DNA from 4 places in the Anaerostipes sp. CAG:276 genome. Region 3 is predicted to be linked to each of the others. Evidence: predicted binding sites of a transcription regulator. Region 3 holds the regulator's gene; each other region holds the start of a gene.

Region 1 (3,160 bases), on a different contig from region 3:
CTCATCATGCGCTCTACATGGTATCCCTTCATATAACCGTTTCCGCCCAGCATCTGCACCGCCTCTGTTGTCACATGCATTGCCGCCTCTGTACAGAGGTATTTTGCCTTTGCGGCCGGAATAGAATATCGTCTTCCTTCCTGTTTGTCGGCAGCAGCCTTATAAAGCATGAGTTTTGCGGCATCAATTTCCATTTCAAGTTCCGCCATCTTAAATGCAAGATACTGGTTCCTGTATAATGGTTTGCCGAACTGCTCTCTCGTCTTTAAGTATTCTTTTGCAATCTCAAATGCACCTTCTGCAATTCCAAGTCCCTGTGCGGCAACACCGATACGGCCTCCGTCCAGAGTCTTCATAGCCAGTTTAAATCCGTCTCCGGAAGGAACGATCATATTTTCTGCCGGCACCCGTACATTTTCCAGGATCATCTCTGAAACCTGTGCGGAACGGATTCCCATCTTGTCTTCCACTTTGCCCACTGAAAATCCGGGAGTTCCTTTCTTCACCACGAAACAGGACAGTCCCTTGGCTTTTTTCTCAGGTTCCGTCAGGGCATATACTGCCGTATAATCGGCTAAAGGTCCATTCGTATTGAAACACTTCATACCGTTTAATATGTACTCATCCCCGTCTTTTTCAGCAACGGTTACACATCCGCCCGCATCAGATCCCGCATTTGGTTCCGTGAGTCCGAAAGATCCGAAGTGCTGTCCGGACAATACCGGCGCCAGAAATTCATTCTTTTTCTCGACCGGAGCGTCAGAGTTCATGATGCTTCCTCCATATAAAGAAGTGGATACAGAATAAGAAATACCCACAGAAGCATCTACTTTAGAGATCTCCTCCACTGCCAATACATAAGACAGGTAATCGGCTCCCTGGCCTCCGACTTCTTTCGGATAAGGAAGTCCGATCAGTCCCAGTTCTCCCATCTTCTTATAGAGATCTACCGGAAATTCACTGTTGGCATCTCTCTCGAGCACTCCCGGCTGTAACTCTGTCTGAGCAAAGTTTCTTGCTGTCTCCTGAATGGCTGCCTGCTGTTCCGTTAATTCAAAATTCATAAATAATCACTCCTTTCACCAAACTTAACATAAATTTACCATTTTGTTTCCTTATATTTGCATACTAATATTTTGTAAGCTAAATATATCACCTCTTGTGCATATTGTCAATAAACTTTTATAATCTTTTATAGAATTATACAATTTAAATAAAATATATTGATAAACCATTGACAAACACGCAAATATAGTCCATATTAGAAGCATAAATAATATTTTGTATCCTAAATATTTGCACGCCAATATGTTAATTTTCTAACAAGAGCTGATTAAGTGTAATGTATATGTCATTTCAAGGAGGATTTAGAATGAACAATTTATTAATGGAAGTAGAAAACGAGATCGCAGTAGTTACAATCAACAGACCAAAATCTTTAAATGCCTTAAACAGTGAGACATTAGCAGAATTAGACCAGTGCTTTTCCGAGATCTCCCGCCGCAAGGACATCAGAGTCGTTATCCTTACAGGATCAGGAGAAAAATCATTTGTAGCCGGAGCCGATATTTCTGAAATGGTCAATGCCACTCCTGCGGAAGGAAGACAGATGGGTCTGCTGGCAAAGGAAGCATTCCTTAAATTAGAGACAATGCCTCAGGTAACGATCGCCGCTGTCAACGGATATGCTCTCGGAGGCGGATGTGAGATCTCCATGGCCTGTGATATCCGTGTAGCCGCAGAAAATGCAAGATTCGCACAGCCGGAAACAGGACTCGGAATCCTCCCGGGATTCGGAGGAACACAGCGTCTCTCCCGCTTAGTCGGAAAAGGACGTGCAAAAGAACTTATCTTTACCTGTGACCAGATCGACGCCGAAGAAGCTTACAGGATCGGACTTGCAAACAAGGTAGTTCCTCAGGCAGAACTGATTGATTACTGCAAAAAGATGGCAGCTAAGATCATGTCCAAAGGAAGCTATGCAATCTCTCTTGCAAAAGAAGCGATCAACACAGGCATGGACACCGATTTAAGCAGCGGACTTACATTAGAAGCAGATTTATTCGGACTCGCATTTTCTACGGAAGATAAAAAAGAAGGTATGACTGCATTTCTTGAAAAACGCAAAGCAGATTTAAAAGATTTCTAAAATAAATGAAGGAGAAAAACTATGGGAAAAGTTAAGATTATTACAGCAGATCAGGCCGCTGCCCTGGTAGAAGATAATACAACCGTCACTACCAGCGGATTTGTTGCCAGCGGAATGCCGGAAGCCCTTACAAAAGCTCTGGAAAAAAGATTTTTGGAAACCGGTTCTCCGAAAAACCTGACTTTATTTTACGCTGCTGCCCAGGGAAACCGTGACGGAAGCGGTGCGGATCATTTTGCCCACGAAGGAATGACCAAACGTGTCATCGGCGGACACTGGAACATGGTCCCGACGCTTGGACAGCTGGTCCTTGATAACAAAATTGAAGGATACAATCTGCCGCAGGGCACTCTGGCACAGCTCTACCGTGCCATCGCCGGTCACAAACCCGGCGTGATCACTCATGTGGGATTAAATACATTTGCCGACCCGCGCATTGAAGGCGGCAAATTAAATGACATTACGACCGAGGACATCGTAGATGTGGTAGAAATCTTAGGAGAAGATAAATTACTATATAAATCTTTTCCGCTGAACATCGGATTCATCCGGGGTACATATGCTGACGAGCACGGCAACGTGACACTTTCCCATGAATGCTGTACAACAGAAGTCACAACCATGGCTCAGGCAGTGAAGAACAGCGGCGGAAAAGTTGTGGTGCAGGTGGAAAAGGTCGTCGCAGACGGTACCTTAGATCCAAAATTAGTCAAGATCCCCGGAATCTATGTGGATGCAGTCGTGGAAGTGGAAAATATGCAAGACCACGAACAGTGTGTAGGATGTGACTATGACGGTGCAATGACCGGAGACTTCCGTATTCCTTTAAGCAGCCTTGAATATCCTCCTCTTTCCGCAAAAAAGATCATCGGCCGGAGAGCTGCCATGGAACTGACGGAAAATACCGTGGTCAACTTAGGAATCGGTATTCCTGAATATATCTCTATGGTTGCCAATGAGGAAGGCATCGGAGATTATATGACTCTGACCGTAGAGGCAGGGCCTGTCGGC
Region 2 (3,160 bases), on a different contig from region 3:
CTTTTGCCTGAAGAAGCATCTTCTTGCATTCTGCGAGTCCTTCCACATGGTCAATCTTCACATCCACTCCCGGATGGTATTCTTTTACGCATGCTTCAATAGCCGCGGCAACACCGCTTGCGACTGCATATCCGCGTCCTGCACCGAACGCATCGTTCATCTCGACTTCCTTGTCGTAAGTACTGAAATCAATATCCTTGGCGGTAAACATGCCGTCCAATTCTTCAAATGTAATGACAAAATCCACTTCACTTCTGACAGACTTTCTGGAAGCTTCCAGTTTTTTAGCCACACAAGGACCGACGAATACGATTTTTGCGTTCTTGTTGGTCTGTCTTGCGGCTCTGGCTGTCGCCACCATCGGGGTCAGTGAATTTGAAATCTGGTCGATCAGTTCAGGGAAGTACTTTTTCCCGAGCATAGACCAGGACGGACAGCAGGAGGTCAAAAGGAACGGCACCTCTCCTGTAGCAACTCCATGTGCATAGTGATCCGCTTCTTCCAGGGCACCTGCATCCGCTCCCACTGCCACTTCCCATACGTCGGCAAATCCGATCTCCAGCAGTGCGGCCTTCACCTTGGCAGGGGTTGCCTTCGGCCCAAACTGTCCAACAAAAGCAGGGGCCAGGATGGCGATGACTTCGTTGCCTTCATTCATGGCTTTGATCAGCTGGTAGATCTGTGACTTGTCTGCAATGGCTCCAAACGGACAGTTGACCATGCACATGCCGCAGGATACACATTTGTCAGGATTAATGGTAGCACGTCCTGCATAATCAGTCTCGATCGCTCCCACGCCACAGGCTACTTCACACGGCCTTTTTCTCTCATGGATCGCACTGTATGGGCATACTTTCTGGCACTGTCCGCACTTAATGCACTTTTCCTGATCAATGTAGGAATATCCGTCCACAAAACTGATTGCATTTTTCGGACATACTTCCATACATGGATGTGCCATACATCCCTGACACTCTCCTCCTACAATGAATGCTCTGTCCTTGCAGGCGTTGCATGCTGCCGGGATCACCTGCAGAAGCGGCGGCTCGTAGTATTTTTCAGCAATGTTGCTCTGTTTGATTCCTTTTGTTATTCTTGCAGGCTTATCAGCAGGTCTTAAAGACATCCCCATGGCAAGACGGATTCTCTCTCCTACCACTGCCCTTTCACGATAAATACTGTCGCGGTATGTCGGCAGCTCACCTTTCACTAATTCGTACGGCAGATCCTCGATTTCTTCAAGGTCTCTTTGTTCATAGGCAAATTTAGCAATCTCTGTAAATACCTTTTTTCTGATCTCTCGGACCGGGGTCTCAATTCCTCTCATAGCTCCTCCTTTAATGTTCGTTAAAATAAAAACAATCTATTATCATTCTACACTACTTTTACCCGAAATTAAAGGATTTTTTTGCTTTTTTTGTACTTTATTCTGTACACCGGAACCCCCGGTTTTTTCTCAGTTTTCCGAGGTATTTTGTATGAGTTCCTTAAGCTTTGCAAAGGCCTCGCTCATGCCCCCGATTTCATTGATCAGGCCCAGTTCCACCGCCTGTTCTCCCTCAAGTACGGTTCCTGCGTCTTTCACCTGTTCTCCGATGTGCAGCATCAGTTCTTCCACCTTATCCTCCGCAATGTCAGAGTGATCGCTGATGAATCTGGTAATACGGTCCTGAATCTTCTCAATATTACGGTAGCTTTGAAGCACACCGATGAAGGTTCCGCTGGAGCGCACCGGATGGATCATCATTGTTGCACTTTTAACAATAAATGAATAGTCAGAAGAGACTGCAAGAGGCACTCCGATGGAATGGCTCCCTCCCAATACAAGCGTTACCGTTGGTTTACTCAGGGAAGCAATCATTTCCGCAAGGGCAAGCCCACATTCCACATCCCCTCCAACCGTATTGAGCAGAATCAGTATCCCCTTGATATCGTCAGAGTACTCTGCTTTGGCAAGCGCAGGGATCATATGCTCATATTTGGTTGTCTTGGAGTTCTGCGGGGACAGCTGATGCCCCTCGATCTCTCCTATGACCGTCATGACATGAATCCCGCCCAGGTCCAGTTCTCCGGTATCTCTTATCTCATTTCTTTGATCTTCATTCATATCGAAATCCTCACTTTGATTTAATAAAAAGGAAGAAGCGCAGTGCTTCTCCCTTTTATTGTCTGTCATTATGAGTAAGATTATTCTTCTTCGATTTCAAAAGATACAAGCAGATCTTCCTGATTGACCTGTTCGCCTTCATTAACGTAGATCTTATCCACCTTTCCGTTAACTTTGGATACGACGGTGGTTTCCATCTTCATTGCTTCCACGGTAAGAAGCGGCATATTCACAGTTACCGGATCTCCCTCTTTTACGAGGACTTTTCCGACGGTTCCAGGAATTGTTGAGCCTAAATGTCCCGGATTGCTCTTATCCGCTTTGATCCTGTGGTCGGCCTTGACTTCCAGGTTGCGGTCTAAGATCTTCACTTCACGCATGGAACCGTTGACCTCGAATTCCAGCAGACGGTATCCGTTCTCATCGGGTTCTGACATATCCACAAACTTGATGATCAAATCTTTTCCTTCTCCGATGGTCAGTGTCGTCTCCTCACCCTTTCTCAGCCCGTAGAAATACACATGGCTTTCCAGCCTTGTGACGTCATTGTAAGCCTCAAAATGTCTGCAGTAATCCTCATATACTTTCGGATACATCGCATAGCTGATGGCTTTGCGGTGAAGCGTCTTTTCGTCTTCCATTGTATCAATATAAAAGAACTCTTTGAGCCCTTTCTTGATCTGATCGAAATCTTCCGGAGGAATCAGGCTTCCCGGACGGACGGTGATCGGCTCTTTGCCTTTCAGCACGATAGCCTGAAGTTCTTTCGGGAATCCGCCTTCCGGCTGTCCGATCATTCCTTCAAAATATTCGACTACGGAATCAGGATAAGATAATCCTCTGCCCTCTGTCAGAATATTTTCTTTGGTCAGACCGTTTTTAAACATAAAGATGGCAAAGTCTCCGACGACTTTAGAGGAAGGCGTAACTTTTACAATATTTCCAAGCAGATCATTGGCATCTTTGTACAGACTCTTGATCTCCTCAAAATCCTCTGCTGCTCCCATCTCTTTTACCTGAGCCAGCAGGTTGGAGTACTGTCCTCCCGGGATC
Region 3 (3,160 bases):
CCTTGGGACCGCCGAAGGTCACCGTAGCGTCTGATTTTACGGCGCATCCAAGGACTTTTCCCGTATCCCCGCTGATTCCGGAGGAAATATCGACTGACATGACTTTAGCTCCGCTTCCATTAATCCTTTCCACAGCAGTACGGTATGTCCCCGATACCTCTCTGGAAAGGCCTACGCCAAACAGTCCTTCCAAAATCCAGTCATAATCCTTATAATCTATCTCTTCTTTTTGCTCATATCCAAGCCGTGCAAGGATATCGTACTGCGTCTTTAAGTCTGCGGATGCCTGAGACAGATCCCCTACGACTGTAAAATCCACTGAATACCCTTCTTCCAGAAGGATTCTGGCCGCAGCCAGCGCATCTCCCCCGTTATTTCCGCATCCTGCCACAGAAAGAATCCTGTTATTTTTTCTGACTGTTTCCATGAGCCTTCGGGCAATTTTTTCGCTGGCCCTCTCCATCAGCACCAGGCCAGGAATCCCTATCTTCTGTATGGTCTCCTTATCAACATCCTGCATTTCCTGATTTTTTAAAACATATTTCATAGACACTCTCCTATGACAAAAGCCTGTGCCAGCCCCCCTGTGTTCGTAACCGACACATGAAATTTCGTAATCTTCCTATCTGATGCCATTTTTTCGGCTCTGCCTGTGAGTTTCACATAAGGTGCTCCTTTTGAATTCCGAAACACTCCGATCTCATAGGGCTCCAATCCGAAGAAGCCGGTTCCAAATACCTTGGAAACGGCTTCTTTAACTGCAAAATTACCAGCAAGAGTCGTACTGTTTAAACCTGCGCATGCCAGTTCCTCTTCTGAAAAAATCCGGCTCAGGCGGTTCTTTCTCTCCACCATCTTCTGTACCCGCCCGATTTCTATCAGGTCAGTTCCTATACCGACAATCATGGCGTTCCTCCCGTCTTTACTCCGCGCCTTCGCTGTCTTCCCTGCTGTGAATATTGTAAGTCAGCGTCATGAGGCTTTCTGCCAAATGGACATTCTCCACGGTCACACTGTCCGGCAGCGTGAGATCCACAGGGGCAAAGTTCCAAAATCCTTTGATGCCCCACGACACAAGATCTTTGGCAATCTTCGGCGCCTGGTCCTGCGGAAGCGTGAGGGCTGCAATCTTGATCTCATGATTCTTTATAAACTCTTCCATATCGTCAATATCGTGCACTTCCACTCCGTGCACCGTGATGCCGATCAGCTTCGGATTCACATCGAACAGCGCAATCACCTGAAAACCAATGCTGTTATTGTTAAAATCCTGATAATTAGCCAATGCCTGCCCCAGATTGCCGGCACCAACGATGATCATCTGATTGCTTTTGTCAAGTCCCAGAATCTTTCCGATCTCCACGTAAAGATTTTCTACATTGTAGCCGTATCCTTGCTGCCCGAAACCTCCAAAATTATTCAGGTCCTGCCGGATCTGGGATGCAGTTACTTTCATCCTCTCGCTCAGCTCTTTGGATGAGATCCTCGTAATATTTTTTGCTTTCAAAGCCCCCAAATAACGGTAATATCTAGGTAATCTCTTTATAACTGCCGGTGATATATTCTTATCCATTGATGACATTATTACCCTCCCACTTATTTTATTAACTACTCAAATTAAATAAATTATATAAGATTGTCTAATATCTGTCAAACTTTTCAGTGCGTTTTTTCAGAAATTATGTTATGCTTATAAAGAATTTTTACAGCTTAGAAATTTTGAAGGAGTGCACTATGGTTTTATCTTGTCAGAATATACATAAAACATTTGTCGACCAGGAAGTCCTGAAAGGAATTTCCTTTCATATCAATGAAAAGGACCGGCTTGCCGTCATCGGCTTAAACGGTGCCGGAAAGTCCACCCTGCTCAAGATCATCATGGATCAGATGACACCCGATGACGGGGAGATCCACAAAAAGAAGGACGCCGATATCGGCTATCTCGCACAGCATCAGGACCATACTTCTTCCCGCACCATTTATGAAGAGCTTTTGACCATAAAACAGGATGTGATCGAACTGGACAAAAAACTCCGCTCTCTGGAGCATATGATGAAGCATTTAAGCGGCACAGAGCTCGAAGAAAAGATGGAGGAATACACCAGGGCCACTCATTTATTTGAACAGAAAAACGGTTTTGCTTATAAAAGTGAGATCACAGGAATCTTAAAAGGACTCGGGTTTCAAGAGGAAGATTTTCAAAAAAAAATCGAGACTCTGTCCGGAGGACAAAAGACAAGGGTCGCTCTCGGAAAACTCCTGCTGATGAAGCCAGAGATCCTTCTCCTGGATGAGCCTACCAACCATTTGGATGTAGATTCGATCCAGTGGCTGGAAACCTATTTAAGCCACTATGAGGGCGCTGTCATCCTGGTCTCCCATGACCGGTATTTCCTGGACAAGATCGTCAACAAAGTCATGGAGATTGAGTCGGGTCACGCGATGCTCTTTGACGGCAACTACACTTCTTTTATTAAAAAAAGGGATCAGGTAAAGGCAATCCGCTTGAAGGAGTACGAAAACCAGCAGCAGGAGATCCGTCACCAGAAGGCGGTCATTGAAAAACTAAAACAATTTAACCGGGAAAAATCCATCCGCCGGGCCGAGAGCCGTGAAAAGATGCTGAACAAAATTGATGTGATCGAAAAGCCTGTGGAAGTCGACGGAAAAATGCGCTTTGCCATCGAACCGTCGGTGATCAGCGGAAACGATGTCTTAACGGTGGAACATCTGGAAAAAAGTTTCGGGCCGCATATGCTGTTTTCCGATATAAATTTTGAAATATTTCGCGGTGAGCGCGTGGCATTGATCGGCGCCAACGGAACCGGCAAGACTACGATGTTAAAAATCATCTGCAAACAAATTGCCAAAAACAAAGGACTGATTAAGCTCGGTTCCCAAGTTTCCATCGGATATTACGATCAGGCACAGGACAACCTGCATCCGGATAAGACAATCTTCGAGGAGATATCTGATTCCTTTCCGGAACTGACCAACACAAAAATCAGAAATACACTGGCTGCTTTCCTTTTTAAAGGAGAAGATGTCTTTAAACTTGTTTCTTCCTTAAGCGGCGGTGAAAAGGGACGGGTATCTCTTGCGAAACTTATGCTTTCCCATGCCAATTTTCTGATTCTTGATGAGCCTACCAACCACCTGG
Region 4 (3,160 bases), on a different contig from region 3:
GGCCGGGAGTAATGCAAGGATTACATCCAGCATAATGCTTTGTGTTGAGCTTTTGTCCCTTACGTGCGGGTTTGCTGAAACACGATATAATGTTTCGTTCATATGTACCTCTCCTTTACTTCTTTCTACGATTTGCCAAGACCTGTTTGCGTCCTGTCTTCATTGACTGTGCCAGGTTTCTCTTCGCCGGACAGATAAAAGAACAGCATCCGCATTCCACACACTCATCGCCATGGAGAGCTTCAAATGCTTCAAAGTTATTGTTATCTGCCAGTACGGACAGTCTCGCCGGCATTAACTTCTGAGGACAGACGCTGACACATCGCCCGCAGTTGATACAGTTGCTCGGCTCTACGGCAGACACCGGGTCCTTTGTAAATGCCAGCAGAGAAGAAAATGTTTTGACTGCCGGAACATCAGTAGTAAACATAGCCATTCCCATCATCGGACCTCCGGAAATCACCTTTTCAGGCTGCCCCTTAAATCCGCCGGCTGCTTCGATCAGCTCGCTGACATTCGTTCCGGTGCGCACTAAAAGATTCTTCGGACTTTCTATGGCGTCTCCTGTCACTGTCACAACACGCTGAAATAAAGGTTTCCCTTCTTTTACTGCGTCCTTCACAGCAACAATTGTTGCCACGTTGTCCACAATACATCCTGCATCTGCCGGAAGCATGCTGGAATTGATGGCTCTTCCCGTTGTCGCATAGATCAGGGAACGCTCTGCTCCCTGCGGATATTTTGTCTTCAGCTCCGCAACCGAAATCCTTGCATCCCCTTTGACACAATCGCTGACTTTTGCAATGGCATCTTTTTTATTATCTTCCACTGCGATGATCCCTTTTGCTTTCGGGAATAAGTCCAGAACAATGTTCAGCCCTTCCACGAGGACTTCCGGAGTCTCCATCATGATCCTGTAATCTCCGGTTATGTAAGGCTCACACTCCGCACCATTGACAATGATGTACTCGATGGCATCCGGATCTTTCGGAGCCAGCTTCACATGAGTAGGGAAACCTGCTCCTCCGAGTCCGACGATTCCTGCGTCTTTGATCGCAGCGAGAACCTCGTCTCTGGTCATATCCTGATACGGCTTTGCCTGAAACTCCGCTTCTTTGAATTCTCCGTCGTTTTCTATTACAATCGCATTTACTTTCGCTCCGGCGGGAGTCACTCTCGGCTCAATCGCTTTCACCGTACCCGAAACAGAGCTGTAAATATTGGCTGACACAAAACCGCCTGCCTCTGCAACCTTCTGTCCCGCCAGTACCTGATCACCTTTTTGTACGATCGGTTTCGCAGGTGCCCCGATGTGCTGGCCGACAGGTAAAACAACATCTCCTTTCGGCAGATATTCGGTGATCGGGGAATTTTTTGCGTATTCTTTCCCGTCATCCGGATGAACTCCGCCGCTAAATGTAAACAATGCCATTTTTAAGCCTTCCTTTCTCTTTTCTTAAATTTCCATATCTTTAATGATAAATTGTTTAGCATGCAAAATCAACTTTCGACATTTTTTTCACAAACGAAATCCCACAAAATAACATACATCTCACTAAAATCTTTTCATTCTTTCACTTTATTCAACTTTTTGCACAGAAAAAGAAACAATGCCGGGTTCTATATGTGAATTAATTGTCAATCTAAAAGGAGTCCCCGATTCTGAGAACTCCCTCTTTGAAGTTTTATCTAATGCCTGATCTGTCCATTGCCATAAATAATAAATTTGGTAGTCGTCAGTGCATCGAGTCCCATAGGTCCCCTTGCGTGAATCTTTTGAGTGCTGATTCCGATCTCTGCACCAAAGCCGAACTCGAATCCGTCTGTGAACCTCGTGGAAGCATTCACATAGACCGCAGCCGCGTCGATCTTCTCCAGAAACTCCTGGGCATGAGAATAGGAATCTGTGACGATCGCCTCGGAATGTTTTGTGTTGTAGCGGTTGATATGTTCTACCGCCTCATCAAAGCTGTCCACAACCTTTATCGAGATAACAGCATCCAGATATTCCGTGCCCCAGTCTTCTTCCGCCGCTTTCATCACCCGGTCACTGACTGCCATGACTCTCTCGTCTCCTCTGACCTGCACTCCCTTTTGGAGCAGAGCCTCTACGATAGCCGGAAGATGGGTCTGTACAACATCTTTATGTATGACCAGAGACTCACATGTATTGCAGGTTCCGAGCCTTTGAGTCTTTGCGTTGACCACGATGTCGACAGCCATTTTCGGATCTGCATACTGATCGATGTAAGTGTGGCAGTTTCCGGTTCCCGTCTCAATCACGGGAACTGTGCTGTTTTTCACGACGCTCCGGATCAGTCCGGCTCCTCCTCTTGGAATAAGGACATCAATATATTCCGTCATCTGCATCATCTTTGTGGCAGTTTCACGGCTGGTATCTTCCAGGAGCTGGATGCTGAATACCGGCATCTTTTTCTTGTCTAAAGATTCCTGGAGAACTTTCGCAATCGCGAGATTGGAGTGAATGGCATCGCTTCCGCCGCGGAGCAGACAGGCGTTTCCTGTTTTAAAGCAGAGAGCAAACGCATCCGCAGTAACATTGGGCCGGGATTCATAGATGATTCCTACAACACCCAGAGGAACGACTTTCTTTCCGATCAGCAGTCCGCTTTTATTGGGCTTCATCTCAGTGACTGCCCCAATGGGATCTTCCAGATCCGCCACCTGTCTGAGTCCTTCTGCCATGCCTTCGATCCTGTCTACCGTCAAAGTCAGCCGGTCCACCAGTGCCTCTGACATCCCGCGCTCCATGGCAGCTTTCACGTCTTTCACATTCTCCGAAAGAATATAATTCTGATTTGTCACAAGCTGGTCTGCCGCTTCCCTGAGCAGCTCGTTTTTGTCATTCATGGATACCTGCGCCAGAACGACCGACGCTTCTTTTGCCTGTCTTCCTAATTGTTCTAACATAACAACCTCCCTGCTATTTTATCTCAATGCTTTCCCTTTGGCTTCAGCGGAGTCACGCTTCCGTCCTCATTCTTTATGCTGATATGATTCAGCTGGCCGCGCAGATTTGCCCGGACAGACTGTATATATTCTTCTCGAAGCTTCTTCTGCTCCTTCTTTTCCTTCTCTGAAAGCCCGACGGACTTTTCCAGATGATATAATTCATTGATTCTTCTAATCTTGTCTTCGT

What was found. Region 3 encodes Rex, which represses fermentation and respiration genes when NADH is low (regulators of the CRP and FNR family bind a similar motif). Its sites were predicted from a motif close to ATTGTTAANTANTTAACAAT; they were not measured.
Region 1: the regulator Rex is predicted to act here: its motif matches at 1,223-1,242, upstream of QVP35_RS10715 (enoyl-CoA hydratase-related protein).
Region 2: the regulator Rex is predicted to act here: its motif matches at 1,344-1,363, upstream of QVP35_RS04785 (4Fe-4S dicluster domain-containing protein).
Region 4: the regulator Rex is predicted to act here: its motif matches at 1,624-1,643, upstream of rsxC (electron transport complex subunit RsxC).

What each region holds. Positions count from the first base shown of each region.
Region 1 covers NZ_FR889197.1:23,756-26,915, forward strand. Annotated here, with positions in the region: gene QVP35_RS10710 (acyl-CoA dehydrogenase family protein) at 1-1,064, opposite strand, end outside; gene QVP35_RS10715 (enoyl-CoA hydratase-related protein) at 1,373-2,149, shown strand; gene QVP35_RS10720 (acyl CoA:acetate/3-ketoacid CoA transferase) at 2,171-3,160, shown strand, end outside.
Region 2 covers NZ_FR889180.1:20,877-24,036, forward strand. Annotated here, with positions in the region: gene QVP35_RS04785 (4Fe-4S dicluster domain-containing protein) at 1-1,327, opposite strand, end outside; gene QVP35_RS04790 (ClpP family protease) at 1,457-2,107, opposite strand; gene QVP35_RS04795 (pyruvate carboxylase) at 2,188-3,160, opposite strand, start outside.
Region 3 covers NZ_FR889177.1:30,191-33,350, forward strand. Annotated here, with positions in the region: gene QVP35_RS02745 (bifunctional ADP-dependent NAD(P)H-hydrate dehydratase/NAD(P)H-hydrate epimerase) at 1-547, opposite strand, end outside; gene acpS (holo-ACP synthase) at 544-906, opposite strand; gene QVP35_RS02755 (redox-sensing transcriptional repressor Rex) at 923-1,582, opposite strand; gene QVP35_RS02760 (ABC-F family ATP-binding cassette domain-containing protein) at 1,735-3,160, shown strand, end outside.
Region 4 covers NZ_FR889172.1:10,272-13,431, forward strand. Annotated here, with positions in the region: partial or broken gene QVP35_RS01150 (RnfABCDGE type electron transport complex subunit D) at 1-102, opposite strand, end outside; gene rsxC (electron transport complex subunit RsxC) at 116-1,432, opposite strand; gene QVP35_RS01160 (glutamate-5-semialdehyde dehydrogenase) at 1,690-2,931, opposite strand; gene QVP35_RS01165 (DUF896 domain-containing protein) at 2,955-3,160, opposite strand, start outside.